One region of the Microbulbifer bruguierae genome, then DNA from elsewhere that is predicted to be linked to it. Evidence: predicted binding sites of a transcription regulator. Region 1 holds the regulator's gene; each other region holds the start of a gene.

Evidence for each region. Region 1 encodes PhoB, which activates phosphate uptake and scavenging genes when phosphate is short. Its sites were predicted from a motif close to TGTCATAAANNTGTAACA; they were not measured.
Region 2: the regulator PhoB is predicted to act here: its motif matches at 2,235-2,252, upstream of PVT68_RS04460 (UDP-2,3-diacylglucosamine diphosphatase).
Region 3: the regulator PhoB is predicted to act here: its motif matches at 6,427-6,444, upstream of PVT68_RS08405 (PhoX family protein).

The regions. Positions count from the first base shown of each region.
Region 1 is NZ_CP118605.1:2,827,790-2,838,047, reverse strand. It holds gene PVT68_RS11820 (type 2 periplasmic-binding domain-containing protein) at 107-781, shown strand; gene PVT68_RS11815 (dicarboxylate/amino acid:cation symporter) at 861-2,171, opposite strand; gene PVT68_RS11810 (chorismate--pyruvate lyase family protein) at 2,394-2,981, shown strand; gene ubiA (4-hydroxybenzoate octaprenyltransferase) at 3,008-3,895, shown strand; gene phoB (phosphate regulon transcriptional regulator PhoB) at 4,038-4,742, shown strand; gene phoR (phosphate regulon sensor histidine kinase PhoR) at 4,873-6,186, shown strand; gene traF (conjugal transfer protein TraF) at 6,302-7,507, opposite strand; gene PVT68_RS11785 (hypothetical protein) at 7,749-8,108, opposite strand; gene PVT68_RS11780 (DUF938 domain-containing protein) at 8,208-8,831, opposite strand; gene yaaA (peroxide stress protein YaaA) at 8,815-9,594, opposite strand; gene PVT68_RS11770 (DUF4265 domain-containing protein) at 9,771-10,258, opposite strand, start outside.
Region 2 is NZ_CP118605.1:1,032,173-1,042,430, reverse strand. It holds gene PVT68_RS04470 (peptidase domain-containing ABC transporter) at 1-909, opposite strand, end outside; gene PVT68_RS04465 (HlyD family secretion protein) at 909-2,129, opposite strand; gene PVT68_RS04460 (UDP-2,3-diacylglucosamine diphosphatase) at 2,500-3,291, shown strand; gene PVT68_RS04455 (lysophospholipid acyltransferase family protein) at 3,288-4,964, shown strand; gene PVT68_RS04450 (hypothetical protein) at 5,029-5,688, opposite strand; gene PVT68_RS04445 (NfeD family protein) at 6,024-7,496, shown strand; gene PVT68_RS04440 (slipin family protein) at 7,554-8,324, shown strand; gene PVT68_RS04435 (2-dehydro-3-deoxy-6-phosphogalactonate aldolase) at 8,374-8,988, opposite strand; gene PVT68_RS04430 (IlvD/Edd family dehydratase) at 9,110-10,258, opposite strand, start outside.
Region 3 is NZ_CP118605.1:1,946,237-1,956,494, reverse strand. It holds gene aceK (bifunctional isocitrate dehydrogenase kinase/phosphatase) at 1-1,365, opposite strand, end outside; gene PVT68_RS08425 (MarC family protein) at 1,433-2,041, shown strand; gene PVT68_RS08420 (lmo0937 family membrane protein) at 2,218-2,364, opposite strand; gene msrP (protein-methionine-sulfoxide reductase catalytic subunit MsrP) at 2,655-3,668, shown strand; gene PVT68_RS08410 (protein-methionine-sulfoxide reductase heme-binding subunit MsrQ) at 3,668-4,285, shown strand; gene PVT68_RS08405 (PhoX family protein) at 4,365-6,317, opposite strand; gene PVT68_RS08400 (TonB-dependent receptor) at 6,524-9,115, shown strand; gene PVT68_RS08395 (phytase) at 9,290-10,258, shown strand, end outside.

The DNA of each region.
Region 1 (10,258 bases):
TAATAAATGGCAGCCTGTAACTGTTTTTTCATAAATACAGAGCGAAAAAATTCGCCGTATCAAAAAATAATCCCCGTGCGCATAAAAAATAATACCGGGAGCGAGAATGAGAGCTTTAGCAATTCGCGGACTGGCATTCGCCGGTCTGCTCACCATCACGTCCGCAACACAGGCCCAGAGCAGTTTCTGGGGTGGTAATGACCAGGTCCCGAGCCTGAATATTGCCCCCGCAACCCTCCGGATCGATGTGCCCATGCCGGTCTCCGGCGACGATCTACAGTTAATGCTGGCGCAGGCGGCCAACGGCGGCGGACTGGCAGACCTCAAGCAGGAAGCTGTACGCACCTACACCCAACATCTACAGGGCGAATTAACTCGGCTGCTGCACGATCATCTGGAAGATGAACGGATTCCGCTGGTAAAGCAGGAGGGCGTGCTTACCCTGCAGAATGATCTGAAACTCAAGGTGATCAAGCACCTGAGCGCGATGAAGCCCAAAGGCGACTACGATCTGGAGCAGGGCAATGTGGCCCTGAGTGGCGAATTCCACTACCTGTTGAAACACAACGACGGCACCACCCTGCAGGAAAAACACATCGCCCTCCGCGACCTCGGTATCACCAGCAAATACCGCGTGCGCAATTACCGCGACGGCCGCACCAACGACGACAACACCGAAGAAGCGATCAAAGATGCCCTGAGCAAACTGGCGGAAGAGCTGATGGAGTCGCTGGAAGACGACCTGGAAGCAGACAAGCTGCGGGAAATCGCCGCACGGTAGTAAAAGGCCCCCGCTGAAAATGAAAAAGGGCGAACCGAGGTTCGCCCTTTTTTGCGTCCGCCCATGCCGGCAGCCGGCCTCAGGAAGTCGCTGTGCGCTCCTCGCCGCTATTCACCACACTGTGATAGTTGTCGTCGTCGAAGGTGCCCAGATTCAATGCTCCCTCGCTCTTGGCAACAATGGTGGTCACTACCGCATCACCAGTAATATTCACCGCCGTGCGCACCATGTCCAGCAGGCGATCCACACCCATCACGATCGCAATGCCTTCCAGCGGTAGACCCACCTGCTGCAGCACCATTGCCAGCATGATCAGACCAACACCGGGAACACCGGCGGTACCGATGGAGGCCAGAGTCGCGGTCAGGATCACCGTGAGATACCCCATCAGACCAATTTCGATACCGTACAGCTGGGAGATGAACACCGTCGCCACACCCTGCATGATCGCGGTGCCATCCATATTGATGGTGGCTCCCAGGGGGATGGTGAAAGACGCCACCTTGTTATCCACACCCAGGCGCTTCTCCACCGTCTGCAAGGTCACCGGCATGGTCGCCGCCGAGGATGCGGTACTGAACGCAAATACCATCGCCGGGCGCATCTTCTTCAGAAGCTGCAACGGATTCAGACCGGTCAGCAGCTTGAACAGCAGCGAGTAGACCCCCAACCCGTGCAACGCCAGCGCCAGTAACACCACCATGAAATACTTCAGCAACTGCAAAATCGCATCCAGCCCCAGCTGTGCAATCTTGTTGGCCAGCAGCGCAAACACGCCATAGGGTGCGAACACCATCAATACGCTGACCATGCGCATGATGACATCGTTCAGATCATTGAAAAAACCGGCAATCCGCTGGCCCGGCTTACCGCTGCGGGAAATGGCATAGCCCATCAGCAGGGCAAAAACGATGATCTGCAACATATTTCCCTTGGCCATGGCCTCCACCGGGTTGGTGGGGAAAATATTCACCAGCACATCGGACAAAGGCGGCGACGGTTTCGCCTCAAAGGTGCCACCCCCGACAATGCCTTCCAGGCCGCTGCCAGGCTGGATCACCAGCGCCAGCAATAACGCCAGAGAAATGGCCAGTGCGGTGGTCACTAGATACAACACCACCGTCTTGCCCGCCAGCACCCCCATGCGACTGCCTTCCGACAGCGCGCAGGAACCGCACACCAGAGACACCAGTACCAGCGGCACCACCATCAGCTTCAGGGAGGCAATGAAAATCCGCCCGATGATGTCGAACAGGCCACTGGTGAGGTAGTTGTTGATGAAATCCGTTACCCCGGCACCGAGGATCTGGCTGGTATTGAAAAAATTGAACAGCAAGCCGACCGCAATACCTGCGATCATGGCCAGTACGATTTGTTTTGTGAGCCCCATGGTCCGCCCTGTGTTAGACACCACTAGTACCGTGGTTAAAACATTTTTGTTAGATCGTTTAGATAAGAGTGATGCACCCGCTAGCGGCACCGCCACCAAACGGGTTCAAGCCCCACACCAACCGCCACTATATCGGCAGGGCGGTGGGGGGGCAAAGCCGGTCATTCCCACGCATCCCCGCTCGGGTACAATGGGCGCTTTTGAACCTGCGTGGAGTCTGCGTTGTACCACTCCCCCATTGAGTCCCCCTATCTGGCGATCGGCGACTGGTATCCTCAGCCCCTGGAAAGCCTGCACGGACAAACGCCACCGGAACAACTGCTTCCCTGGCTGCTACATCCCGGCTCTCTCACCGCCGCCCTCAAACATCTCAGCGGCGGACCATTCCGGGTGCAGATCCTCAGCCAGGGCTGGCAAAACCCCCTGCTCGAAGAGCGCCGCGCCCTGAACCTCCGGGACAGAACCCGCGCGCTGGTGCGCGAAGTCCTCCTCTACGGCAGTGACAAAAACCCCTGGGTTTACGCCCGCAGTGTTCTTCCCGAACGCACACTCGCCGGCAAATCCCGCTATCTGCGCAACCTCGATAGCCGCCCCCTGGGGGAGCTCCTGTTCAGCCAGCCGGACATCCGCCGCGGCCCCATCGTACTCAACCGCCTAGCACGCAATCCGCGCTGTGCGCTGCCCGAGCTCAACGATTCCGAATCCAGTGCCTGGGGCCGCCGCTCCGCCTTCTGGCTCGGGGATAAACCCCTGCTGGTTGCAGAGACTTTCCTGAGCGGGTTCAATCCCCACAAACCACCCATGGCCTGAGCGGAAACCAACACCGGAAGCATCCTATGCAATTGATCAGCCAACAGATTCAGCAGCGCTGGCCGACGGCACTGCCCTACTGGCAGCTCGCCCGCCTCGACCGTCCCATTGGCTCGCTGCTGTTGCTGTGGCCCACTTGGTGGGCGCTGTGGATCGCTGCCGGCGGCTGGCCCGGGTTGCACTTGTTTGCGGTTTTCTCACTCGGTGTAGTCCTCACCCGCGCTGCCGGTTGTGCAGTCAACGACTTTGCCGACCGCAATATCGACGGCCACGTCAAACGCACCCGACAGCGCCCACTGGCGACCGGCGCAGCCACCACCAGGGGTGCGCTGCTGCTGTTTACCGGCCTGATGCTACTGGCGTTTCTGCTGGTGCTGACCACCAACCGGTTGACGGTGCTCCTGTCTCTGGCGGCGCTGGCGCTGGCCTTTTGCTACCCTTTCGCCAAACGCTACACCCATATGCCCCAGGTGGTACTGGGCGCGGCCTTCAGTATGGGCATTCCCATGGCGTTTGCCGCGGTAAGCGGGGAAATTCCACCGCTGGCGTGGCTGATTTTTACCGCCAATCTGCTGTGGACGGTGGCCTATGACACTTTCTACGCCATGGTGGACCGCGACGACGATCTCCGCATCGGCGTCAAATCCACTGCAATCCTGTTTGGAGAGATGGACAGGCTGATGACCGGCTGTCTGCAGGCAATGGTCATCGTAGCGCTGCTGATGCTGGGCGGCCGCGCGGAACTGGGCGCGCTGTTTTATTGCGGCCTGGCCGTTGCCGCGGGGCTTTTCGGCTACCAGCAGTGGCTCATCCGGGAGCGCGAGCGTGACCGCTGCTTCCAGGCGTTTTTAAACAATAACTGGGCGGGCGCCGCGGTCTTTGCCGGTATATTTCTCCATTATCTGACCCGTTGAATCCCTTTTTCATTGGCTTTTCACTGCCTGCCGCTGCTACTCGGTACGACTGTCATATATTTGTCATTAAAGTGACGTTAAATGACCGCTTAAAAATTAATGTCAGACGAGTGACAGCAAACCATTGGGGTATGGCAGGCAGATGCACAGCAAGACGATTCTAATAGTCGACGACGAAGCACCGGTGCGGGATATGTTGCGGGTGGCGCTGGAGATGGCGGACTACCGCTGCCTGGAAGCGGAAAATGCCCAGGAAGCCCACGCGCTGGTAATCGACGAGAAGCCGGATCTGATTCTGCTGGACTGGATGCTGCCGGATGTATCCGGTGTGGAACTCGCCCGCCGCCTGAAACGGGATGAACTGACGTCCTCCCTGCCGATCATCATGCTGACAGCGAAAGGGGAGGAGGACCACAAGATCAAGGGGCTGGAGACCGGCGCTGACGATTACATCACCAAGCCGTTTTCTCCCCGCGAGCTGGTGGCCCGCCTCAAGGCGGTGTTGCGCCGCACGGGCCCGAGTACGCCGGAAGAACCGTTGACTGCCGGCGGCCTGGTACTGGATCCGATCAGCCACCGGGTAACCATCCACGGCAGCCCGGTGGAGATGGGCCCCACCGAATTCCGCCTGCTGACATTTTTCCTTTCCCACCAGGAGCGCGCCTATACCCGCACCCAGTTGCTGGACCACGTGTGGGGTGGCAACGTGTACGTGGAAGAGCGCACCGTGGATGTGCACATCCGCCGCCTGCGCAAAGCTCTCACTGTCGATGGCCACGAACGCTACATCCAGACCGTGCGCGGTACCGGTTATCGCTTTTCTGTACAGACTGTGGAAAGAGTGTAACCATCTCCCTACGCAATTTTCGGGCATTCCGCGAAGCGTCGCGGAAAGTCCGGTGCTTTGCCTTCGCATAAAGTACGCAGGTGCACTGAACTCCGGTCAATGCACCCCAAAACAAGATGGCCGAACCATCATGCTCGATCGCAGTATTGGCGAGTTCTCGCGCTTCATCGTAATCGCCCTCGGCACCACCATTTTTGGTTTTTCCTCTGGTCACTGGTGGCTGGCACTGTGTGTCGGCCTCGCGGTTTACCTGTTCTGGCTGCTGTGGCAACAGAACAGTTTCGACCGCTGGCTGAGTAACGGACGGCGCGGGCCGGCGCCGACAGCGTTCGGGGTGTGGGGTGATATTTCCGATGATTTCTATCGCCTGCAGCGTCGTCACCGCAAGGAAAAGCAAAAGCTCCACGCGATGCTACGGCGGGTACAGGACAGCACCAGTGCCCTGCGTGAGGGCATTGTGGCACTGGAGGATGAGGGCAATCTGGCGTGGTGGAACCCGGCGGCGGGGCAGATGCTGCGGCTGCAGCCGGACGACGCCGGACAGCCACTGGTGAACTTTATCCGCGATCCGCGTTTTGTGGAGCACATACACCTGCGCATGCGCCGACACAACCATAGCGCCCAGGAACCGATCACGTTGCCGGCGCCCGGGGATGATTCCCGTATCCTGACATTGGAAGTCACCCGTTTCGGACAGGACGAGGCGCTGGTTATCGTGCGCGATGTGACACGGCTGCACAATCTGGAGCAGATGCGACGGGATTTTGTGGCGAATGTCTCTCACGAGTTGCGCACGCCGCTGACGGTAATCGCGGGCTATCTGGAAACCTTGCAGGCCAGTGGCATGGCGCCGCAAAAATGGGAGCGACCGCTGATGCAGATGAGCGAGCAGACGGTACGCATGACCAGCCTGGTGAATGATCTGCTGCTTCTGGCGCGACTGGAGACTTCGGAGCGCGACAGCGGCCGCGACCGGGTGTCAGTGCGCGAGCTGATGGAGCGGGTGGCCGGCGAGGCCAGATCCCTGAGTGGTGGACGCCACGATATTGCCGTAGCCTGTGAACAGGACAACATCATTACCGGCGATGCTGGCGAATTACACAGCGCTTTTGCAAACCTCGCGTTTAATGCGGTCAAGTACAGCCCCGACGGCGGCCCCATTGAGCTGCGCTGGAAAACCGACACAGACGGCGGCCACTTCGCGGTGAAGGACTGCGGTATCGGCATCGACTCACTGCATATCCCGCGCCTGACCGAGCGCTTTTACCGGGTGGATGCGGGCCGCTCGCGAGAAAGTGGCGGCACCGGCCTGGGGCTCGCTATCGTCAAGCATGTGCTGCTGCGGCACAGTGCCAACCTGAGCGTCACCAGTACCCCGGGGCGCGGCAGTACCTTTACCCTCAACTTCCCCCCGCAGAAACTGACCCCAGGCAGCTCTGCCTGATCCCCAGTGGATCCGGTTGTGGACTACCCGCAACAAACCAGTTCAAACCGACACAAATCAAAAAGGGGCCCGCAGGCCCCTTTCGTATAACAGTCTTAATACAGACCGGGAACGCTTACAGTTCGATACCAAACTGTACCGCCGCGCCGTAAGTATTGTCGGAGGCCTGGATCGCGGACACGTGCAGGTGGAGCACATCGAACGGGCTGAAGCCGATACCAGCGGTGAGCGCGTCTTCGTAGGTGCCTTCCATGTCGTGGCGATAACCTACCCGCAGCTGGGCCCAATCGAACAGGTCCATTTCGATGCCCAGGCGGGCATTCTGGGTAGCGCCGGCACCGTCAAACAGCTCCGTGGTGGTCAGATCCACGTCGGCGAGCACGGTGAAAATTTCTCCGGTGTAGCCGAAACCTGCGGTTACCAGCGGTTCCAGTTGAATTTCCATGTCACCGCTCAGGGTTTCGTATTCCTGGGCGAGGGCGTTGCGCACGGACAAACCACCCTGCAGCGCCCCCCAATTGATGGTGGCACCGAGGTCGACGTTGAAATTGGTGTGCTCCAGCGCGTAATCCTCATACTCGACATCATCACCCTCAAAATCGGCGACGACTTCGCTGTATTCGAAGGTTTCCACACGCTGATGTTTCGGTGTTATACCGAGGGAAACCAGGGTCTCGCCGAACGTGAATTCGCGCGCGAGGGCAATGCCGATTTCCTGCATCCGGTAGCCTTTGATCGCGGCCTCGGTCATCAGGTCGTCGCCATCGATGATCAGGTCGTCTTCGCTTGGCGGGTTGTTAATATCGATATCAAGGTAGCGGTCGCCAAAGTTGCTCAGAAAATCAACATCTTCTTCCGCAAGCTCGAGCTCGGTGGCAACAAAACCTGACTCGCGCACAAACAGTAGTGCAGAAGCGGCACTGTTGGGGATGGCAATGGTCAGCTGAGCGCCCACGTCCAGGGTCAGACGGCCCCGGTCCATCTGCTGCAACTGATCCAGCAGGTAATCCGCATCGTCCTGGGTCGCGTACATTTCTTCGATTTCATCGAGATAGTCGGTCAGGTTTTCCGCGGAATCGATGAAATCGTTGACGTCATTGGCCAGCAGCCCCACATCCACAGTGAATGCGAAATCGTCATTTTCCTTGAAATTAGTGGCGGTGGCCGGATTGATCAGCGCACTGTAGGTGTAATCGCCACCGGCAGCGCCGGCACCGCCCATAGAGGTGCCACGCCCGGAAAATACCTCTGCGGCTACCGGTGCCGCCCCCAGAATAGCCCCCGCAGCAACCATGCTGGCAATTTGGTTCTTGGTCCACATGTTTAACCTGTTCCTTGTATAGATTCGCGTCAGAAGTTCTTTTTGTAAGCCGATCATTAGAATATTTGGCACAGGAAAAATACCCGCCAAAATCGGTCGTGGCAATGGCTCTTTTGGACTATTTGGCAAAATATCCGTGACGTATATCACTTTACTGGTGGAGCTGCGGGCAGGTTGTAGCGAGGCACATAAAAAAGCCCCATTGTGGGGCTTTTATCAAAATCGGAGGGCTGCAGGGCGCTTACTCAAGCTCCTGCAGGCGACGTTCCTGTCCGCCTGCGCGGTAGTGCACCGGCTGATCGCCACTCACCGGCTCAGAAGTTCTCTGCACCGTGATATGCACCAGTTTTCGGACGCTGTCACGAATCAGCAGGTGCTCGCGCCCCTCGTCATCCACTGGCAGATTGCGCTCGCCGATAAGGCCATCCCGCAGGGCGCGCAACTGCGGCACATCGCGATAGCGATCCAGATCCTTGGACAGCTTTTGCTTCATGCGCTCGGACTCATGCAATGCGGCGGCAGTCTCGCGGTATTTGGCGAAGAAAAAAACAGCGGCGATGGCGGCGACAACCGCGAGAGAGGTTTCAAACCATGGGGGCATAATGCGCTCCTTTTAATACGTTCTTCCAGATAGGTTCTTCAACTTCATGGGTGTTGCAGGCACTTGCCTACAGGCCGGCCCCTACAACAGCGTGAGTGATCAGGTTCGCGATCGTTGCCACACCATGAGCTGGTTGTTCGCTGGCAGAAAATTGTTTTCTACTCGACTCAGGTCCTGGGCCGCGGCGAGCAGGTCCAGCCACTCCAGGTCGCGAATACCCCGCAGCGGGTCCTGCTCTTTTAACCAAACGTCAAACCCTGCATTGCCCGGGCCTATGTATTCACCGGCGATCTTTACCGGGCCATAGACAATCAACTGACCACCGGGCTCCAGTATCTGCGGCAAGCGGCGAAAGAAAATCTCCACCGCAGCTGCGGGCATGATGTGCAGTGTATTGGCGGTGAACACCGTATCCACCTGCAGCTCAGGCCAGGTCCCGGTGACATCCAGTTCCAGTGACGGCGGCAGATTGTCCGCCGGGCGGTGGGCAAGCCAGGCCTGAACCTCGTGCAGGTTTTCCCGGCGCTCGGAGGTCTGCCAGGTAAGCTGTGGCAGCCGTGGGGCAAAGTATGTAGCGTGCTGCCCGGTACCACTGCCCACTTCCAGCACTCTGCGGCTGTGTGCCAGCAAACGCTCCAGCTCCTGGAGAATCGGCTCGCGGTTGCGCCCGGTGGAGGGGGCGTCCGGCAGCTTGCCGTCATCCCTCTCAGGCCGACTGCTCATCACGCAGGAATACCCAGTCGTTGCCTTTGGAGTTTTCTTCGCTGAAATAGTAACCGGCGACGTCGAAGTCTTTCAGTTGCTCCGCCTTTTTTACCCGCTGGTCGATGGCCCAGCGGCTCATCATGCCGCGGGCCTTTTTGGCAAAGAAACTGATCATCTTGTACTGGCCGTTTTTCCAGTCCTTGAAGTGGGGCGTAATCACGTCCGCATCCAGATTTTTGGTCTGCACCGATTTGAAGTATTCATTGGAGGCAAGATTGACCAGTTCGCGGCTCTTCAGCGCGGCGAGCTGTGCATTGAGTGCCGCGGTGATGCTGCCACCCCAGAATTCGTACAGGTTCTTCCCCTTGCTGTTGGCGAATTTCGTACCCATTTCCAGGCGGTAGGGCTGCATCAGGTCCAGCGGACGCAGCAGGCCGTAAAGACCGGAGAGCATGCGCAGGTGTTTCTGGGCAAAGGCGAAATCCCGCTTGTGCAGGGTTTCCGCGGCAAGCCCGGTGTACACATCCCCTTTGAATGCCAGCAGCGCCGGGCGTGCATTGTCATCATTAAATGGGCGCTTCCAGTTGTGAAAGCGGTCGTAGTTGAGCACGCCCAGCTTGTCGGAAATCTTCATCAGCGCAGAAATGTCCTGGGGACTCAGCGATTTCAGCTCTTTGATCAGGGCTGCGGATTCCTTGAGGAAATCCGGTTGGGTAGTTTCCAGCTGCGGGATTTCACTCTCGTAATCCAGGGTTTTGGCGGGGGAAATTACAATCAGCATACAGCGAGCTCTAAATTAAATTTTCGGCCTGTTTAGGCTCAGAAAGCGTAGCGAGTGGGTGGCTGGTGGTGACCGCCAGAGCGCAACAACCGGAGCGTACTTACCCTACGTGAGGATTGTGACCGGGCTGGCGTACCAGCACCGCCGGGCGCTGCCAGGTGCACGCGCAGTAGCTTTTATTCGGGCTTGAGAATGTCCTGCCACCAATTCAACGGCGTCTGCCCATCCACCGGATCGTACACATTGCCGTAATACCAAACGCTGTTGGCACCATCGCAGACACTGTTGAGCATCTTCTCGATCTCGGCGAAACCGCAGCTGACATGAATGCTGTAAACCAGCAGTCGCGGGCTCTCCAGATCCAGTTCGCCACCGAGCTTCTCCAGTTCCGGGGTCAGCTGGTCTGACAGCTTGGTACTGTCACCGCGGCTGAACACCCGCACCGCCAGGTTGCCGGAGCGCTTTACCAGCTCGAAGCTGGGCTTGTCTGGATCTGTGCGATCGACCTTGATGGTGTCGCCACTGGCGATACCCTTGATAAAGGCCGGGGACCGCACCAGCTGTACGCTGTCGTCTTCGTTGACCCGCACCTGCAACCGCTCTACCACCGGCTCGCCGTCCGGATTGGTGCCGGCAAATAATTCGATAATCTGCAGCGCACTCG
Region 2 (10,258 bases), 1.8 Mb from region 1:
CACTACCGCCGCCACTAGGCCGGTGGTAAGCAGTTCTCGCACGGATTGAAGGGAACCGAAGCGAGATATTAGGTCGCCCATGTGGCGGGTTGAGAAGTAGCTAATGGGCAGGCGGATCAGGTGGCGGAAGAGGTTGGCGGCCATCTGCATGTTGAGACGGCTGGCGATATGTAGGATGACTAATTCACGGAGAGAATTTGTGCAGGTCTGGATTATAAGTAGCAGCCCGAAGCCAAGTGTCAGGACAAGCAGTAAGTTTTTATCGCTACGCAGGATGACGTCGTCAACTACTGTTTGCATATAGAAAGGGGCGACGACGGCAAACAACTGAAGGAGAAGTGACAGTAGCAATATTTGTATCAGATTGTATCTGAGGCCTGTGATGTGGGACCAGAAGTGACTGAGAGTGAGACGCTTGCGTTGCTCTCCCGTCTGGAATTTATCTGTGGGAGTGAGTTCTAGGGCCACCCCGGTAAAATGGTGGTCAAATTCTTTATAGGTGAGTTGCCGCTCGCCTACCGCAGGATCGTGGATAACGACATATTTTCGCTGTACTTTCTTCAGCAGCACAAAGTGGTTCATATCCCAATGTAAAATACAGGGGGTTTGTAATCTTCCGAGATTTTCCGGTTCCAAGCGCAAGGCACGGGCTGCAAAATTCAGGCGCCCAGCCATATCTATCAACTTCTTGAGGTTGGTGCCGTGATTTGAAATGGTGAAGCGTCTTCGTAGGCACGCCAAGTCGGTATGGTAGCCGTAGTACCCGGCGACCATGGCCAGGCACACCAGGCCGCACTCCGCTGCCTCGGTCTGTAGTACGACCGGTAGACGGCGACCGCCGCCGAAATTAAGTAACTGTTCCGGGCGAGTACATTGATGTCCGGTGGCTTGCTCTACTGCTGTGGGCATTACAGGCGTCCCTTCAGGCTGTAGATGGGATCAAGTAGCCACATAAGTAAGCTTCGCTCAGAAAGTTCAATATCGGCGGAGAGGGTCATGCCAGGTTTTAGCGAAAATTCTTGTCCATATGCCTTTATACTAGGTCGTGCTAATACGGCGGATACACGGTAAACAGGCTCACCTACCGCTATAGGGGCATCACGTAGTTCATCGGGCAGCAGAGCAGAATCGGATATTGAGGTGATTGCCCCCTGATACAAGCCAAATTTTTGGTAGGGGAAGGCGTCGTAACGGATTTTCAGAGCTTGTTCGGGGGCTAGAAAACCTGCTGCACGCACGGGTACCAATAATCTTGCGATCCAATCTCCGCTTTCGGGCACCACTGAAAGTAGTGGTATATCGATTTGTACCTGCTGCCCCTCTCGGGTCTGCAGATTGTGTACCGTCCCAGCCTTTGAGGCCTTGAGTATATATGCGCGTTGCCCGTGCAATTGGGCGATTTTTTGTGCGAGATCGGAAAGGCGTGCGCGCAATTGGTCGGTTTCGTTGGCGTACACCTCAGGCAGCGAAGCCAGCTCGTTCTCCAATTGCTGAATTTGGTTGCGAATTTTTACCTTATTGCGAGCCAAGCTTTGGCTTTCTGTACTGAGCTCCAGCTCTTGGATGACAACTCGTTCCAGCTCAACCGTAGAAATATGTCCTCGTTTTCTAAGTTGATTGTAGCGTTCCGCCTGATCTCTTATTAATCCATGATGCCGGGCTTGTGTGGAAATCTGTTTATCCAGTAATGCCAACTCTTCCTTGCTAGCGGAAATACGCTGTTTTAAATCTCGTTGGCGTTGCTGATTAATTTTTTCGCTGCGTTCGATCTGTTCGCTAAGTAAGCTATTTTGATTTTCGTACTCCGCCTGTAAAACGGCCTCCAAGTGCTTACCATCCGCGAGAATGTGGTCTCGATTCAGGATGATCAGCGGCTGATTTTTTACGACTTTTTCGCCTTCACTAACCAATACTTGCTCAATGATACCTGTGCCTTCGGCGTATACCCGAACCACACCGGAAGTGGGTTCAATCCAGCCAGTTACGGTTTCTTTGCGCGCGTATTGACAGGTTGAAAGCCAAACAATAGTGGCGGTAACCCAAAGAATAATGCCACCAAGGATAATTATATGTGAGAGTTGTGGTGATAGCAGAACGTCACCGTGTAGGCGATCTTCTTGCCATTCCATGGCACTTTTTCGAAATAACCCTTTCATTTCGCTGGTTATTTTCCCTATTAATTTTTTGGTATCTCTATCAGGCAATTAGAGAAGTTTTGATTTATTAATTTTCCGTTTCATATTTTTGTAACACTACCACCCGTCATATAAATATGTAATGCACATACAGGTAGATTGACGCGAATTTTTCTGAATTATTGATTTTTTTTAAAAATTTGTACGGTTGTACTTAGTTGGGCGATATCTGCGTATGTGATAATTTAAGACTGGTTCGTCTTTTTTGTTGCCTTTTTAATGTGAAACGTAAGTTTCAAATAAGTGACGCAGTATTGTAAAAAAAATCGAGCAAAGTTCTTCAAACTACTGATAGGGCTTGCCAATGAGTAATCGATATCGCGCACTGTGGATTTCCGATGTTCACCTGGGCAGCAGAGACAGCGAGCCGCAGCGGCTGGCAGATTTTCTGGCTCAGAACACAGCCGATACCGTGTATCTGGTCGGTGATATTTTTGATATGAAAGCGCTGTCCCAGGGCAAGGGCAGTTGGTGCGAAGCCTCTTCTGTTCTGCTCGGGATGCTCTCTGAACTCAGCAGCTGTACCCGTGACGTGATCTATGTGCCGGGCAATCACGATGCGCCCATGCGCAGTTGGGCCGGTAAACGCCTCGGCAATATTCGCGTCGAACGCGAGTGCACACATACCACCGCTGATGGCAAACGCTTCTGGGTTACCCATGGCGACCAGTTCGAGCACCATATCGAGATCAACCCTGTTAGTTATCACATTGGCGATAACGTTTATTACCTGATGCTGAGACTGAACCGCTGGATAAATTTTTGGCGCAGCCGTTTTGACTTGCCCTGGTGGTCCCTGGCCAACCACGTCAAAAATCGCGTGAACGCAGCGCGCAAGATGATGAACCGGTTTGAGGAAGTCGCTATTCGCGAAACCGGTCGCCGTGGCTTTGACGGTGTCATCTGCGGCCATATCCACCGCGCTGGTATTCGCCACAGCGCCGCTCAGGAATCCGCCGTGACCTACGCCAACTGCGGCGACTGGGTGGATTCGATGACCGCAGTAGTGGAAGAAAGAAGCGGAGCCCTGGATATCCTGCATTGGCACCGCACGCCCAAAATTGCGCGCATCATGACGGAGGCCGTTGCCGCATGATTCAGCTGGATAACCTGTTACAGAAAAATCCGTGGTACAGCGCCGCACCGCAGAGTCCCGCCCGGCGGCTGGTCTCTGCGACGGTTAAAAAAATCTGCTGTGAGCAGCAGATTCAGCAATTCGGTCGCGACTTCCCTCATCTTGGCGGTCTGGATTTTATCCGCCAGGTATTTCGGTCGTTTGACTTTCACTATGACGTGAACCTGGCGGAGTTGGAGCGTATCCCCACCAGTGGCCCGTTAGTGATCGTGTCCAATCATCCCCTCGGCAGTCTCGATGGGCTGGCACTGATCGACCTGGTGGCGCGAGTGCGCAAGGACGTCAAGGCCGTGGCCAGTCAGCTTTTGTGGAATATCGAGCCCCTGCGCAGTTACCTGTTGCCGGTAGACAATTTCAACGGCCGCACCCGCAAGGGGGATGTGGAGGGCATCTATGCCCACCTGCGCAGTGGTGGTGCGATCATCGTGTTTCCCGCCGGTGAGGTATCCCGGCTGACACCGCAAGGGGTTCGCGACGGTCGCTGGAACCCGGGGTTTATCCGTTTCGCCGACAAGACCGGCGCTCCCATACTGCCAATGCAGGTGCGGGGCAGAAACTCACTGTGGTGGTACGGTCTGTCCATGGTCAACAAACCGCTGTCGACGTTGTGGCTGATCCGCGAGATGTTCAAGCAGGTGCGCCGCGGTATCGATATCCGTATCGGTATGCCGGTAGCGCCGGAGCTGTATCGCAGCTGGCCCATGGCGCCGCGCGCACAGGCAAAACTGTGGAAGAAGCAGATCTATCAGCTGCATAAAAATTCGCAGAGCCTGGCGCCGGAACCGGTCGCTGCTGCAGAATCTCCCGCAGATATAGCTGCGGTTCTTGAATGCTGCGAAACCCTTGTTGCTCAAGGTGAATTTGAAGTGAAGCTCTATCGCCAGCGGTCGGATTGCCCGGTAATGCGCGAACTGTCCCGCCTGCGGGAAATTGCCTTTCGCGCGGTGGGTGAGGGCACGGGTAACAGTCGCGACTGGGACGCCTTTGATGCCTATTACGACCACCTGCTGCTGTGGGACAAAGAGCGTCAACAAATGGCGGGTGCATACCGACTGGTGAACACCGACGGCCTGAGCGCGGACAAAATTTACAGCACTACTCTGTTCAACTATTCCGGCTCACCGGAGCAGTGCATGCCTCGCTCCGCGGAGCTGGGGCGCAGTTTCCTGCTACCGGAATACTGGCGCAGCCGCGGACTGGATTTGCTGTGGTGTGGTATTGGCCAGTGGATTGTGCGCAACAATCGCCGCTATCTGTTTGGCCCGGTATCGATGCCGGGAACCTTCTCCCGCCGCGCCAAGTCCGCGATAGTGCGCTTCTTCCTGTACTACTTTTCCACCGACAACCCTCTCGGCAACGCGCGCTTGCCGTTTGTGGAGGCCTGCGAGGACCTGCCCGAGCTTTCCGGTGATACACACGAAGATATGCTGCAGTTGAAGGAAATTCTCAAGGAAGAAGGGGTGGTATTGCCGCCGCTATTCAAGAAGTACACCGCAGTGACTGTGTCCGGGGGCACCAGCTTCCATGCCTTCAATATCGACCCGGATTTCTGTGATTCCGTAGATGGGTTGGTCGTAGTGGATCTGGAAAAAATGGATCCGAAGTTTGCACGGCGGTATCTGGCGGGAAGCTGACTCGGGAAGTGATCACCGGCTGGGGATATCGACGGTTGTATACATCCAGCCGGACCACATGGGATCACGGTATTCCGTATTTATCCGCAAGACGGCCAATATCTTCCTCAGACCGTTTTCTTTGGGTGCATTTGATCAGAAAGCGCTGGCTGACCGTACTGTCGATGTCACCGGGTAATAGCTTCTTTTCTTCCCAACAGCGGTCTCCTTTCTGGAAAAAGGTGCCGTTGTTAGTCGTTAATTCGACATCGCGGGATTCAAACTTCCGTACCCGATTGCGTTCGGTTTCCAGGCGGGTGGACAGACCGGGGTCAAATACCGTGGAGCGGGACTTGGCTCCGTCGTTTGAAGGTGGCGGTGTGAAGCTGTCTCGAGTGGGTTTCGGAGTATTTGCCGTTGAGATGGATGGCGCCGAGGGTTGATCCCGTGATGCCTGGCTAGCTTTATCTGGTACTGCTGGAAACACCTTTGCTCTGGGCTCTCGCTGCGGTTTCAGTATCGCGCTACTTTCTTTCTTCGCGGTCGGTAGAGGTGTCGTTGTCTGCGGAATTTCTGGTGTGACGTCCGGCAGTTTGGTTGGAGTATCAGGCACCTTCGGGGGTGCGTCTAAAGCCGTCAGTGTTACGTCTAACGTCGTCGTCGCAACTGGTGTTTCCTTGTCAGGCGCGACGGGATCCAATGTGACAGGCAGAAAAACCAGGGCCAAGTGTACCGCCAGGGCCACAAGCAGTCCGACAATAAGCGGCCTCGTGTCGCCCAATCTGTCTTGGGACACCGGGATGGTTTCTACAGGAGAATCAGTGACAGGATTACAGGAAGGATACACGAAGTAGGATTGCCGATGGTTTGCTGCCAATGAATGCTGAGCACAACTGTCTGTTTGGATTGTCAGGACGTCACTGAGTTCCCCATACTGGGTTTCTCATGTAGTGCCACCACACTGCAGTCCGGCGCGTCGATATTCGGCGCTTCTTCCCCTGTCTGTTTCCCTGTAGAGTTTTTTTCTTCTGATACGCTTGTGTTTCCTGTTTCAATACTTTCGCACCCGGAATAACAGACATGAATCAGTGGTGGTCGAAAGGGGTACTCGTCTGCCTGTTGCCTGTTTTGGCACAGATCATTTCTATTTGCGCCTGGGCGCAGGAGTCTGCGGAGAGCGAGCCCGGGCCCCATATCGCTGTGCTCGCGATTGACGGCCCCATAGGGCCGGCCACCACCGACTACTTTGTCAGGACCAGTGAAAAGGCGCGTGAACAGGGCGCGCAGCTGTTTATCGTTAACATGGATACTCCCGGCGGCCTGGATGCGGCCACCCGGGATATCATCCAGCATATCCTCGCTTCGGACGTCCCGTTCGTTACCTATGTCACACCCGCCGGTGCCCGGGCTGCCAGCGCCGGCACCTATATCCTTTATGCCAGTCATGTGGCGGCGATGACACCATCTACCACGCTGGGTGCGGCCACGCCGGTGCAGATGGGCGGTATGCCCGGTCAGCAGGAGCCACCGGGGACAGCGCCGGAGCAAACTCCCAGGCATTCAAACGACGACGGGAAGGACGGCGAAAAGGAGGATGGCGAAAGGGAGGATGGCGGCTCCGACGCCCCAGCGGAATCTGAGCCCGGTTCCAGGCGGGGCACACAACCCGGCACAACAATGGAACGCAAGGTCATCAATGACTCTGTCGCCTATATCCGAGGCCTGGCACAGCGTTATGGACGCAATGCGGACTGGGCAGAGAAGGCGGTACGCGATGCGGCGACCCTGACGGCGAAAGAGGCACTGGCAGAAAATGTGGTGGATGTTGTGGCGGAGAATCAGCAGCAGTTGTTACTACAGCTGCCCGGGCGAGAGGTGAGGCTGCGGGAAGGCACCGTCAAGATTGCGGCAGAAACCGCACGCCTGCCGGTAGTGGATTATGCGCCCGACTGGCGCAACAAATTGCTGTCGCTAATCACCAATCCCCAAGTGGCCTACATACTGTTGCTGGTCGGTATCTATGGCCTCATCTTTGAAGGTTACAGTCCGGGCGCCATAGTCCCCGGAGTTGTCGGGATCATCTGCTTGTTACTGGCGTTTTATGCGCTGCAGGTACTGCCGGTCAATTATGCTGGATTAGCGCTGATTGTCGTAGGTGCCCTGCTGATTGCCGCAGAACTGTTTGTGCCAAGCTTCGGTGCCCTGGGCATTGGCGGTGTGGTGGCGCTGGTAATCGGTTCGATCATGCTGATCGATAGCGACGTGCCCGGAATGCGCGTGTCCAAGGGGTTGATTGGCAGTATCGCAGCGGTCAGCGGTCTCGGTTTACTGGGATTGTTGTATGCCGTAGGGCGCAGTCTACACAAACCAAAAATTGCCGCCAATCAGGCGATGATTGGACGTACCGCGGTGGTAACCGAAGTCGAGCCTGAACTGCTGGTGAAAATCGATGGAGAAATCTGGCGCGCGCACTGCGACAACCTGTTGACCGAGGGCCAGCTGGTCCGGGTAGTGGCGGAGAGGGGGCTCAACCTGCAGGTGGAGCCGGAATAGTCCGACGGCTGATATTTTTCATCCTGAAAAATTGATGCTGCGAACAAGGAGGTCTCTATGATCAGTTATTTTGCCAGTCTGCTGTTTCTGGCGGTGGCGCTACTCATTATGTACGCGATCCGTATCCTGCGGGAATACGAGCGTGCGGTGGTGTTTTTTCTCGGGCGTTTTCAGGCGGTAAAAGGACCTGGGTTGATCATCATCATTCCCATTATCCAGACCATGGAGCGGGTGGATTTGCGCACGGTGGTCATGGATGTGCCCACGCAGGATGTGATCAGCAAAGATAATGTCTCGGTAAAGGTGAACGCCGTTGTTTATTACCGGGTAATCGATCCACAGTCCGCGATCATCAACGTGGAAAACTACCACGAAGCGGTGAGTCAGCTTGCACAGACTACGTTGCGCTCGGTGCTGGGAAAACATGAGCTGGATGAGATGCTATCGGAGCGTGACAAGCTCAATGTGGATATCCAGAAAATTCTTGATGAACAGACGGATGCGTGGGGTGTGAAGGTGACCAATGTGGAGATCAAGCATATTGATCTCGACGAGAGCATGATCCGCGCGATTGCCCAGCAGGCGGAGGCGGAGCGGTCCCGAAGGGCCAAAGTGATTCACGCGGAAGGCGAGGCCCAGGCGGCGATGAAACTTACCGAGGCGGCAGACCAGCTGTCGAAAAACCCCAACGCGATTACCCTGCGTTATATGCAGACCTTGATTGATATTGCCGGCGAACAAAATTCCACAATTGTATTCCCGCTGCCGATGGATCTGATCAAGCCGTTGCTGGATGCCGGATCGAATAAAGCGGCGAGCAAGGAGTAAAAAATATCGTGATTTGACTCATGTGAGTCTCGATAGAGCCTTGACGGTGTCATGAAATCGATTGGTATTTTTCTACGTAGTTTCGTGCCCTTGCACTCACGTTTTCATGACTGCGCCCAGGTTTATACAGGTCGCTGCCAATTCCAAAGCCGGCGATGCCGGCCGCATAAAAGTCGTACATGTTGACCAGATTAATGCCGCCAACGGCGAGTAAAGCGCACTCCGGCGGCAGTACCACTTTCAAGTTTTTCACATAGTCAGGGCCGAGACTGATTGCGGGAAACAGTTTGAGATATCGGGCCCCCGCGTTGATTGCGGAAAACGCCTCGGTAGGTGTCTGGATACCGGGCATGCTTACCAGCCCTAATTCAAGACTACGGCGGATTACGGCGGGGTCGCAGTTGGGGGAAACAATCAGCTTGGCTCCGGTTTCGGCGACGGCTTCAACCTGCTTCACAGTGGTCACGGTACCGGCACCACAGCAGGCGCGGTCGCCGAAATACCGCACCAGTTTTGCGATGCTCTGCAACGGCTCGGGTGAATTCAGAGGCACTTCGATGTAATAAAAACCCGCATTGTGGATAGTCTCTGCTACAGGTATCACTTCCTCTGGCGTGATGCCGCGTAAGATTGCCACCAGCGGGAAACGCTGCTCCGAGGGCATAAGTTAATTTTCCTTGTCTCTTGGTCGTTTCCTTACCTACGCTGGCTTAAGATGGGAGTTCTGCCAGCGTCATTTTTTCGCTAAAAATAGCTGTAATGTCTGATTTTTGGAGTCTGCGATGTCAGTGGGATTCCCGTGAGACTTCGTCACCGGAACCGCCCACAAGGAAGTCCAGGTCAGCGCCCTTGTCGGCCTGCAGCACTGTGTCGACGTATAGTCTGGCGTAACCCCGCTGGTAGGTGGGTTCGGGTTTGTTCCGCTGCCACTCTTCAAGGCGCGCCTGCAGTTCCTGATCGGAAATTTTCAGATTGAGGGTGCGGGCCTCGCCGTTGAATTCGATCAGATCGCCGCTGCGCACCACCGCCAGAGGACCGCCGGCGCTGGCTTCCGGGGCCACGTGCAGGATTACCGAGCCAAATGCTGTGCCGCTCATACGGGCGTCGGAAATCCGCAGCATATCCTTGACGCCTTTTTCCAGCAGTTTTTTCGGCAGTGCCATATTGCCCACTTCCGGCATGCCCGGGTAGCCCTTGGGACCGCAACCCTTGAGCACCATGATGCAGTGCTCGTCGATGTCCAGCTCCGGCAGGTCTTTGCGTGCGTGGTAGTCCTCAATGGATTCGAATACAACGGCGCGGCCGGTATGGTTCATCAGTTCGGTGGAGGCGGCGTTGGGTTTGATGATGGCACCCTGGGGGCAGAGGTTGCCGCGCAGCACCCAGATTCCGGAGTTCTCTTTCACCGGGTTGTCCAGGTTGCGGATCACATCGTCGTTGTAGCATTCGACGTTTTCGATTTGTTCGCCCAGGGTTTTACCGCTGACGGTGGTGGCGCTGAGATCCAGATGCGCACCGATTTTTTTTATCACCGCGGGCAGGCCGCCAGCGTAGTGGTAGTCCTCCATCAGGAAGCGGCCAGACGGCATCAGGTCCACAAGCAGCGGCAGGTCGCGGCTGTAGCGGTCGAAGTCTTCCAGTTCCAGGTCGATCTCCAGACGCCCGGCCAGGGCCAGAAGGTGCATGACGGTATTGGTAGAACCGCCGATGGCGGAGTTGACCTTGATGGCGTTGATCAGGGATTCCTTGCGCACGATGTCTTTCATGCGCACATCCTCTTCCACCAGGCGCACGATTTCTCGGCCGGACATATGTGCCATGGCCTGGCGGCGGGCGTCGACCGCAGGGATGGAACCGTTGTAAGGCAGGCACAGGCCCATGGCCTCCACCAGGTTGGAGACGGTGGAGGCAGTGCCCATGGTCATGCACACGCC
Region 3 (10,258 bases), 880 kb from region 1:
TTGCTTGATGGCATTGCCGTACTCCTCCATCGCGGCGATGGTCTGCGGCTCATCCGCCACATCGAGATACAGGTTGAGGGGTTCCATACGCCGTTCGACATACAGGTGTTTGATAATTATCCATTTGTCGTCCACATGCAGTTTAGAAGGCGCCAGGGTCTGGAGTTCTTTTAGCAGTTCCTCACTGAAGCGATTGCGATAGAAAATGAAGTTGGTGTATTCCTGGGTGTCGGCCATGCGTCCCACACGATCGGCGCGGGATACGAACTTGTATTTTTCCTTGACGATTTCTTCGGTCACCGTTTTCGGGTTGTCGAATTTGTCCTTGATGACTTTGAACACCACCGGATAAGAGGGGAGGGTAAATACGCTCATCACCATGCCCTTGATCCCGGGGGCGATGATGAACTTGTCATTGCTCACTTTCATGTGCGCCAGAATATGGCGATAGAACTCGGTCTTGCCATGCTTGTGGAAACCGATGGAGTTATACAGCTCCGATTTTTCCTTCAGTGGCATGATCGTCGAGAGAAAGCGCACAAACCGCGAGGGAATGGGCGCATCCACCATAAAATACGAGCGGGTGAAACTGAAAATGATACTGGCGGAGTCGTTGTCGTGGATCACCGTATCGACATAGACGCTGCCGCGGCCATTGTTGAGGCAGGGCAGGATCAGTGGAATCACCTCACCGGCAAACATCAGCCGGCCCACCAGATAGGCGGCCTTGTTGCGATAGAAAACCGACTCCAGCATGTCGACCCGCAGGCGCTGCTCGTCGTCTTCATCCTCCAGCTTGCCGGCCAGCGGTCCATCCCGCAGGGCATCGCAGATATGTTCCAGGTCCCGCTCCAGATCCTCCCAGGGAATGGAGAATTCGTAGTCCGCGAGGATGTCCTCAATCATCGCTCTGAGCCCATGGCGGCCGTTATAGCTTATGTAGATGCTGTAATCCCGCAGGGGTTTTTCGTCTGGGGCGCGGGAGGATTTGACGAAGATATGACTGTCGTGAATATGGGCGTGCTGGAACTGACTACAGAACACCGAATTGAAAAAGGTTTCGGCAATTTCGTAGTTGTTGTTATTGGCAATCAACTGACTGTAAGTGGCTTTTGCCTGGCCCCAGAGTTCGAGCTGGGTGGTATCTTTGCTGGTCACCGAGTGCACCAGCTTCAGCACCTGGTTGGCCTTGACCTTGTAAAGATCGATTCGCTCCTTGTTGGTCTCGTGCACCGCCGGCCAGGCTGCGGTCTCGAAGCGCGCCTTGGCTCCCAGGGTAATATTCTGGAAATCTGCGAAGTAGGCATCAAAGCCATTGAGAATGGTTTTGGCGATACGCCGCGCGGTCGGGGAGTGGTTTGTCATGCACTAGACTCTTGAGGAATCATCTCCATTATTTTTCCGATACTAGCACGGGCCTGCGGGAGACCACTTGAACGATTGGATCAGCAGCTTTGTCTTTTTCTTTGCGGTGATTGACCCGGTAGGCACTCTGCCGGTGTTTATTGCGGTGACCAGTCGCCACAGCGACTGGCAGCGGCGCAAGATCGCGATTATTGCGGTGCTGGTTGCCACTGGCATCCTGTTTTTCTTCCTGCTGCTGGGGCAATATTTACTGGAAGCCATCGGTGTGCCGCTGTCGGCATTTCAGGTTGCGGGGGGCATCGTGCTGTTCCTGTTCGCACTGACTATGATCTTCGGCGAAGGCAAGCCGGAGCGAGAAGTGGAAATCATCCGCGAAGGACACGAGACGGCGATTTTCCCGTTAGCCGTACCTTCTATAGCATCACCGGGTGCGATGTTGGCCGCGGTGGTACTGACGGATAATCACCGTTTCGACACTATTCACCAGGCGAATACCGCCAGTGCCATGCTCGCGGTCCTGGCGATCGTGCTGCTGCTGTTATTGACCGCCAACTGGATTTACCGCTGGATTGGCAATGCCGGTGCCAGTATCGTCAGCCGGGTGATGGGGCTGATCCTGGCCTCGGTGGCGACCACCAATGTGCTGCTGGGTATTCAGCAATTTTTTATGAGTTGATCCGCAGCCCTGGTGCCAGCGTAAAATACAGCCATAAAAGTACAGCCATAAAAGTACAGCCATAAAAGTACAGCCATAAAAAACGCCGCAATAGCGGCGCTTTTTACCTCCGTTGAGCAATCATCGCTGCCGCAGCAGCATGAAGTCAGCGCAGTGTCGATCTGACAAAAATAACATTATGGCCTGCGGCCGCGCACAAGGCGCAGGATGAGCAGGATCACCGCAATGACCAGTAAAATGTGCAGAAACCCGCCCATGGTGTAAGAACTCACCAGTCCCAGTAACCAGAGCACAACCAGAATAACGATAATCGTCTCAAGCATCTGAGCTACCTCACTTCATTGCCAATTGCAGCCGCTGCCGGTGAGACGGACTCGGCTGTATTGAGGAAACGATAGTCTGCACTTTGCGCAGCCACCAAGAAAACTGTCCTACATTGCAATCGGATATAACGGTGAGGCGCGCTATCTGGAACCATTCTTAGTGCTTGCCTGAGTGCCCGAAGAGATGCTGCCATAGAGGCACAAGCGGCAATAAAGTGTAAGAAAAAACGCCCGGCAACGACCAAGTACTGTGGCGAGAAAAAGTTTCAGGACAGGAAAGAGGCCTTCACGTGTTGATCAAAGTACCCCCCAAGAGCGCGTTGCGCGAAGCACAAACCACCTCCGAATCTGCCTATGTATCCCGTCGCAGTGTGATCAAGGGCCTGGGCGCGGGTATTGGTGGCTTGCTGCTGAGTGGCAATACCGGTGCCGTGGATCTGTTTGGCGATGGCGTAGAAGGTGGCGCTAGTGAAGCGACCCCACGCAAGCCCCTGCAGTTCAGCCCTCAGCGGCCGGCACCGGATCTGGTACTGACACCGGTGGACAAGGTGACCAATCACAACAACTTCTACGAATTCGGCACCGGCAAGACCGACCCGGCCAAATACAGCCAGGGGTTCAAGACCGAACCCTGGACCCTGCGGGTGGAAGGGGAAGTGGAAAAGCCGGGCACGGTGGATGTCTGGAAGCTGATGAGCGACATCGGCCTCGAAGAACGCATCTACCGCATGCGTTGCGTTGAAGCCTGGTCCATGGTGATTCCCTGGGTGGGTTTTGAGCTGGGCAAATTCCTCCAGCGTTTCCAGCCAACCAGCCGCGCAAAATACGTCGCCTTCGAAACTGTCTATGACCCGGAGCAGATGCCCGGCCAGCGCAATCGCTATGTTGGCGGTGGGGTGCACTATCCCTACGTGGAAGGCCTGCGCATGGACGAAGCCATGCACCCGCTGACTATCCTCTCCGTCGGTCTCTATGGCAAAACCCTGCCCCCCCAGAACGGTGCGCCGATTCGCCTTGTAGTTCCGTGGAAATACGGCTTCAAGGGCATCAAGTCCATCGTCAAAATCACACTGGTGGAAAAAATGCCCCCCACCAGCTGGAACAAACTCGCCCCCAATGAATACGGCTTCTATGCCAACGTAAACCCCGATGTCGACCACCCGCGCTGGTCGCAGGCCAGCGAGCGCTTTATCGGTCCCGGTGGACTGTTTTCGGTAAAACGCCAACCAACCCTGCCGTTCAATGGCTACGGCGAGGAAGTGGCGTCGCTGTACAAAAATATGGACCTGCGGAAGTTCTACTAGTGGCTGCTATCGCGAAGAAATCCGTTGCCGTATTGCTGCAGATCGGTGTGCATCTCGGCGGGTTACTACCATTACTGTGGCTTTTTTATGCGATTAACGCCGGACATCTTGGCGGCGACCCGGTGGTGGAACTGATCCACTATCTGGGCATGGGCACCATTCGCTTGCTGCTGCTCACGCTAGTGGTTTCGCCGCTGGCGAAAGCACTGCATTTTGGTCAACTGAACCGTTTGCGCCGGCCTCTCGGGTTGTGGTGCTTTGTCTGGGCGAGCCTGCATTTCAGCACCTGGCTGGCGCTGGATCTCGGGCTCGACTGGTCGTTGATTGGTGAGGAACTGGTCAGGCGTACGTATATTCTGCTGGGATTTACCTGCTGGTTGATCCTGTTCGCACTGGCGATCACCTCGATACCGGCACTGCTCAGGAAAATGGGTAAAAACTGGAAGAAACTGCATGGCTTGCTTTATGTGGCGGTATTGCTGGCGTGCTGGCACTTTTGGTGGTCGGTGAAAAGTGGCTGGATTGAGCCGGCAATTTATCTCGGAATTGCGATTTCCTTGTTGTGCTGGAGAAAGGAATCCGTCATGCGTTGGATCAAGTCCTTACGAAGCTGGTAGTTTAGGAAGCTTTGAAGCGGGTGCAGTGGCGGTGCTTGGCCGCCACCGAGCCAGCGAAACAACCACTAAAACCAAACCATCAGCTACCCACAGCCCCACCGTCCTTGCGACGAATCGCCAAAACCGAAGGGCGTGGTGGCATAGCGGGATCGTTGTCTGGCCACCGATGGAGCGGATTATCAAAGGTCGAGTTATCCGTGTCCGCCGGGTGCTGTACCGAAACAAACAGGGTTTTGCCATCCGGAGTAAATTCCGGGCCGCAGATTTCAGCTCCCTCCGGGCAGCCAAAGAAGTGCTTCGGCGCCGCGCGCAGGTCGCCCTCGGTCGCCATCGCCCAGAGCCCATCGTGAAAGCCGAAACTCTCGCAACCATCTGTGGCAATCCACATATTGCCGTGTTGATCGAACGCTACATTGTCCGGGTTGGCAAACCAGCTGTGCTCGGACATAGTGCCCGGCAGTTGCTGACCATAAGCCCCGCGCTCCGCCGGGCTTTCCGCATTGGGATTGCCACCGAGTAAAAACGTATTCCAGCGGAAGGAATCACTCACGTGATCCCGCTCACCACTGCGCCCCGGCGGCACTATCTCAAGAACATGCCCCGCGGTATTGCGCGCGCGCGGGTTCGCCGCATTTTCATCGCCTTCCGCGCGCTTCCTGTTCTTTGTCAGCATCACATAAGTGCAGTCGTTCACCGGATTCGTTTCCACATCCTCCGGCCTGTCCATCGGTGTAGCGCCAATCAGTTTTGCCGCACGCCGGCAGTCGATCAGCACATCCGCCTGATTGCGAAAGCCGTTCTCCTCCGTCAGCGGCCCCTGACCGAACACCAGTGGCAGCCACATCCCGGCACCGCCCTCGCGGAACTGACCGGCATACAGCGTGCCTTCCGTCAGCAACTCGCGGTTGTGCCGGTTGTCGCCAGGGTGGTAAATGCCCGAAGACACAAAGCGATATACGAACTGGTGCTCATCGTCGTCACCGCCGTAGGCCACGATTGGCTGGCCGGGTTTGCTTACCAGGGTAAAACCCTCGTGCTCGAAGCGGCCGAGCGCGGTCAGCTTGCGCGGTCTGGAACCGGGGTCGTAGGGATCGTATTCCACCATCCAGCCGAAGCGATTGGGCTCATTGGGTTCTACCGCAATATCGAAGCGCAGGTCGTAGTCGCCCCAGTTGCGATTTTGCGGGGAGATACCAAAGGCGTGGTGATTGCGCGCCTCCACCTCGTCCGCCACATTGTCCGGATCGCCCTGGAATGCGCCGCCGAAGCCTTCCTCCGCAATCAGTACCGTTCCCCAGGGTGTTTTGCCGCCGGCACAGTTGCCGACGGTGCCGAAAACCCGGGCGCCGCTCGGATCTTCACTGGTCTGCAACCGCTGGTCCCCGGCGGCAGCGCCGATGATATCCATCGCAGTGGTAAGTGTTATGCGACGGTTATAGGGACTGCCCAATACCGGCTGCCAGCCTTCCGCGGTATTTTCGATTTCCACCACACTGTGGCCGCAGGCCTGCTGCTCCACCGCGATGTGTGGGTGGCTGGTGCCGCGGATCGAGCTGTCTTCGCTGTAGCCGGCGAACATCAGGTGCGGCTGGGTGTACTCGTGGTTGACGCATAGCAAGCCGCGTTCGCTATTGCGACTCTGGCAGTGTTTATCCCCCTCACCGGGGCCGGCCTCCGGGGCGAGGGGCATGAAGGCAATAAAGTCGTTGTTGTAGCCGAAGCGACGGGCCTGTTCGCCGGCGTCCAGGTTTTCCGGGTCGAAGTTGCCGGCAAACCCGTCCAGCGGATCCCCCCAGCGCATCAGCAGATCCGCGGCATAGCCGTCGGGAAGATGGTGGTGGTGATCCAGTCGGTGGGGAATTTCCGCGAATGCCAGGTTCTGCCTGCTGGCATTTTTTTTTTCAGCGCTGCAACCCGGCAGCAGACCACCGCCCGCCGTGGCTGCAGTGGCTACGCCCAGCGCTTTGATCAGGGTGCGGCGCGCCGGATTCTGCGGTGCAGCGCTCGTGGGTTGCTGGTTGTCGTTTGTCATAAATTATTCACCTGACTGCAATATTTTGCCGGGACCACCGGGGGACGCCTGTGTTTTCGGAGTCTGGGGCTGGTGCCCGATTCAAGTTGCGCCAAGATTAGCGGCGCAATATGACAAATTTAAAAAAAGCGTAACGAAATTTTCACATCTCAAGACTAGCCTGCGCCCCATCAAAATAACCGCCAGTAAATACGGGACGGGGAGCAATGACTAAAACTGCATTCACTTTCAAACTGGTAGCGCCCCTTGCGGCAGCGATTATCAGTATCAATGCCGGTGCCGAAGAGGCCGCGGTCAAATCGGACGCACTGATGGAAACCATAGTGGTTACCGGTCAGGCCGCCAACGCCCGCAGCGACATCGAGCGCCAGCGTGAATCCAACAAGGTGGTCGCGGTTCAGACCTCTGAGGCCATCGGCGAACTGCCGGATGCCAACGTCACCGAAGCTCTGCAGCGTATGGCCGGTGTATTTATCGCGCGCGACCAGGGTGAAGGCCGATTTGTCGGCGTGCGCGGTATCGACCCTAACCTCAACGCCTCCACCATCAATGGCATGAGCCTGCCGGCACCGGAAACCGACAGCCGCGCGGTGGCACTGGATGTGATTCCGTCCGACCTGCTGGCGAGCCTGGAAGTCTTCAAAACTCTGACCCCGGATATGAGCGCCGACTCCATCGGTGGCGCCATTGAGATCAAAAGCATCAATGCGCTGGATAAGGACGGCCAGACCTACAGCGTCAATATTGAAAACGGCTACAACGATCTACAGGGTGAAAACAGCCCGAAAATTTCTGGCAAATACACCAATCGCTTTGATCTGGGTGGCAGCGAGCTGGGTGTCGCAATCGCCGGCAGCCACCAGGAGCGCAAGTTCGGTTCCGAAAACATTGAAACCGACGGCGCATGGGAAATGATGGAAGCGGAAGATGGCACCGAGGCCGTCGGCGCGCCGGAAATCGAACAGCGCGATTACACCATTACCCGTGAGCGCACTGGCCTGGCCGCCAACTTCGATCTGAAAGTGTCCGACAGCAGTCAGCTTTACCTGCATACCCTGTATTCCGATTTCTCCGACGCCGAACAGCGCCAGCGTAACTCATTCAAGCTGGACAAGGGCGACCTGCAGACCATCAGCGCCAATTCCGCGACCTGGTCCGATGCCACCCTGGACAAGTCTCTGAAGGATCGCTACGAAGAGCAGGAAATCCTGTCACTGGTTGTGGGCGGTGAACACAATCTCGACGAATGGGGCATCGAATACTCCCTGGGCTACTCTCACGCGGAAGAAGCCGAGCCGCACCGCCGCGACACCGGCTTCGAGCAGAAAGACCTGGAGCTGGGTTATAGCTCCGCCGGTGAGATCCCGACCCTGGTTGCCGGCGACGCCGCGGCCATGGACGCTTCCCAGTTTGAGCTGGATGAAATCGTCATCGAAGACAACTACACCGAAGATGAGGAAATCAGCTTCCGCATCGATATCCGCCGCGATATCGAAGTGGCCGGTAACCCGTCCGAACTGAAATTCGGTCTGCACGAGCGCCGTCGTGAAAAATCCGGTGATCTGAATGCCACCGTGTACGGCGATTTCGGTGGTGATTACACGCTCGCGGACTTTGCTCTGAACGATGTGGATTACAGCCTCGCCGCCTTCGGCCCGGGCATTAGCAGAGAAAAACTCAACGCGTTCATCAACCAGAATCTGAGCAGCTTCGAAGTCGACGAAACCGAGACCGCGCTGAGCTCTGCGCGTGACTACGTGATGAACGAGGATATCTCCGCGTTTTACCTGATGAACGACATCGATTTCGGTCGCGCCAATCTGGTCTACGGTGTGCGCTACGAAACCACCGACTTCAGTGCCAAAGGCTACCGTGTGGCCGAATCTTCCGAGGTCATCCCCGGCGCCGAGGAAATTGCTGAAGATGTCTACGCCAGCGAAGTCAACTTCGATCGCAAGTACAGCAAGCTGTTCCCGAGTGTGAACTTCAAGTACGACTACACCGACAACATCGTGCTGCGCGCTGCCTACACCGAGTCCCTGTCGCGTCCATCCTTCGGCGACCTGAATCCGTCTCCGGAAGCCATCGAATACGACGAAGGCGAGCTGGAAGTGGAAGCGGGCAATCCGGCGCTGGATCCCTATGAGGCCCAGAACCTGGACTTTTCCGTGGAGTACTACGCCGACAAGCTGGGTATGTTCTCTGTGGGTGTATTCCACAAGAACATCGATAACTTCATCGTGACTGCGGATGTGTCCGGTACTGTGGATGTGTCCCAGTACGTAGGCTCTCTGGCGGTGGAAGAGGCAGAAATCTACCTGCCGATCAATGGCGACAGCGCCACCCTGACCGGTGCGGAGCTGTCCTGGACCCAGGGCTTTGACAATGGCCTGCTGCTGCGCGCCAACGCCACCTTCACTGACTCCGAAGCGAGCCTCGGCCTGGGCGCAGACGCGGAGCGCAGCGACAAGATCAGCCTGCCGTCACAAGCGGATCTGGTTGGTAACTTCATCGTCGGCTACGAGCGCGATGCCCTGAGTCTGCGTCTGTCCACCACCTTCAAAGGCGAACGCCTGCTGGAAGTGAATATGGAAGACGAAGCCGCCGACCTGTATGAAGACAACCATATGCAGGTGGACTTCTCTGCCAAGTACCGCTTCAACAACGGCCTGAAGCTGTCCTTCAGCGCGGTTAACCTGACCGATGAGCCCTTCTACACCAATAACTCCGGTTACAACGGTGTATATGAGGAGTACGGCACTTCCTACGTGCTGGGCCTGACTTACTCAAGCTTCTGAGTTTCGGGTTGACAGGCAGATGGCCCGGGCAGCAGGTGTGCCCGGGCTTTCTGCTATTTTTTTACATGGGATTCGGCGGTCATCTGTTTGACATGGTTTTGTCATCGGTGGGGCGTATTTTGGTGCCCGGCGCGGTCGAAACCGCAAATCGACTCTTTGCAAAGCGTGAGTACTATGACGCGTAAAACATTAATTTTTCCCGCGATTGCGCTGGTTCTGGCCGGTGCGCTCGGTGGCTGTGGCCCACAGATCGACAAGTCCGCAGCGACGCACAAACCCCTGACTCCTCAGAGTGCACTGGATCTCAGCAATGTGATTTCCAGCCAGCTGGCACCGCTGGTGCTGGGCGGTACCGATTACCTGTTGCTGGCCAGCGAAAAGCGCGGCCTGGTACTGGTAAACGCCGCGGGTGAGGAAAAACTGGCGCTGGATGGCGGCAAGGTCGAACGCTTTGCCTTGCAGCAGCTGGAGCAGGACCGCTGGCTGGTGGCTGTGTATGACGAAGATAGTGGTCAGCTGCAATTGCGCCTGCTGGATATGGAGCAGGGCAGCCCGCGTATCCGCTATCTCGGCGCCATGGCTACCAGTGCACCGCAGGTCGCCATGTGCTTCTCCCGCCAGGCAGAGCGCACGCACCTGTTCTCAATCGATGAAAACGGCCTCGGCCACGAGTACGTGGTGCACCCCCGCGAGCAGGCCTGGGAATTTACCGGCGTGCGCCCGCTGTATTTCGGCGAGCAGGTTTCTTCCTGTGCGGTGGACGATCACAGCGGCAAGCTGCTGGTGGCGCAGCCGCCTCTGGGGATCTGGAGTCTCAATGTCGATGCGGAAATGGATGAAGACCGCCAGGTTTTTGCTACTTCCGCAGCGCTTGGCGCCAACGAATTCGGCGGCCTGTGGCTGGACAGCAGCAGTGGCAATCTGTGGCTGACTTCTGGCGATCGGGTGCTGGCATTCAGTATCAACAATCCCGGTCAGCCGCATTTTGTTGAAACCCTGGCGGATATGGAGCCGGTGTCTGCGGCGGTACAGCAGGGCTCCCTGCTGGCGCTCGAAGAAGAGAGCGATCGCGTGCAGCAATTTGCCGTAACCCTGCCCGAGCCTGCGGCAGAAATGCAGGCCTTCCGCGGCGCGGTGGAAATC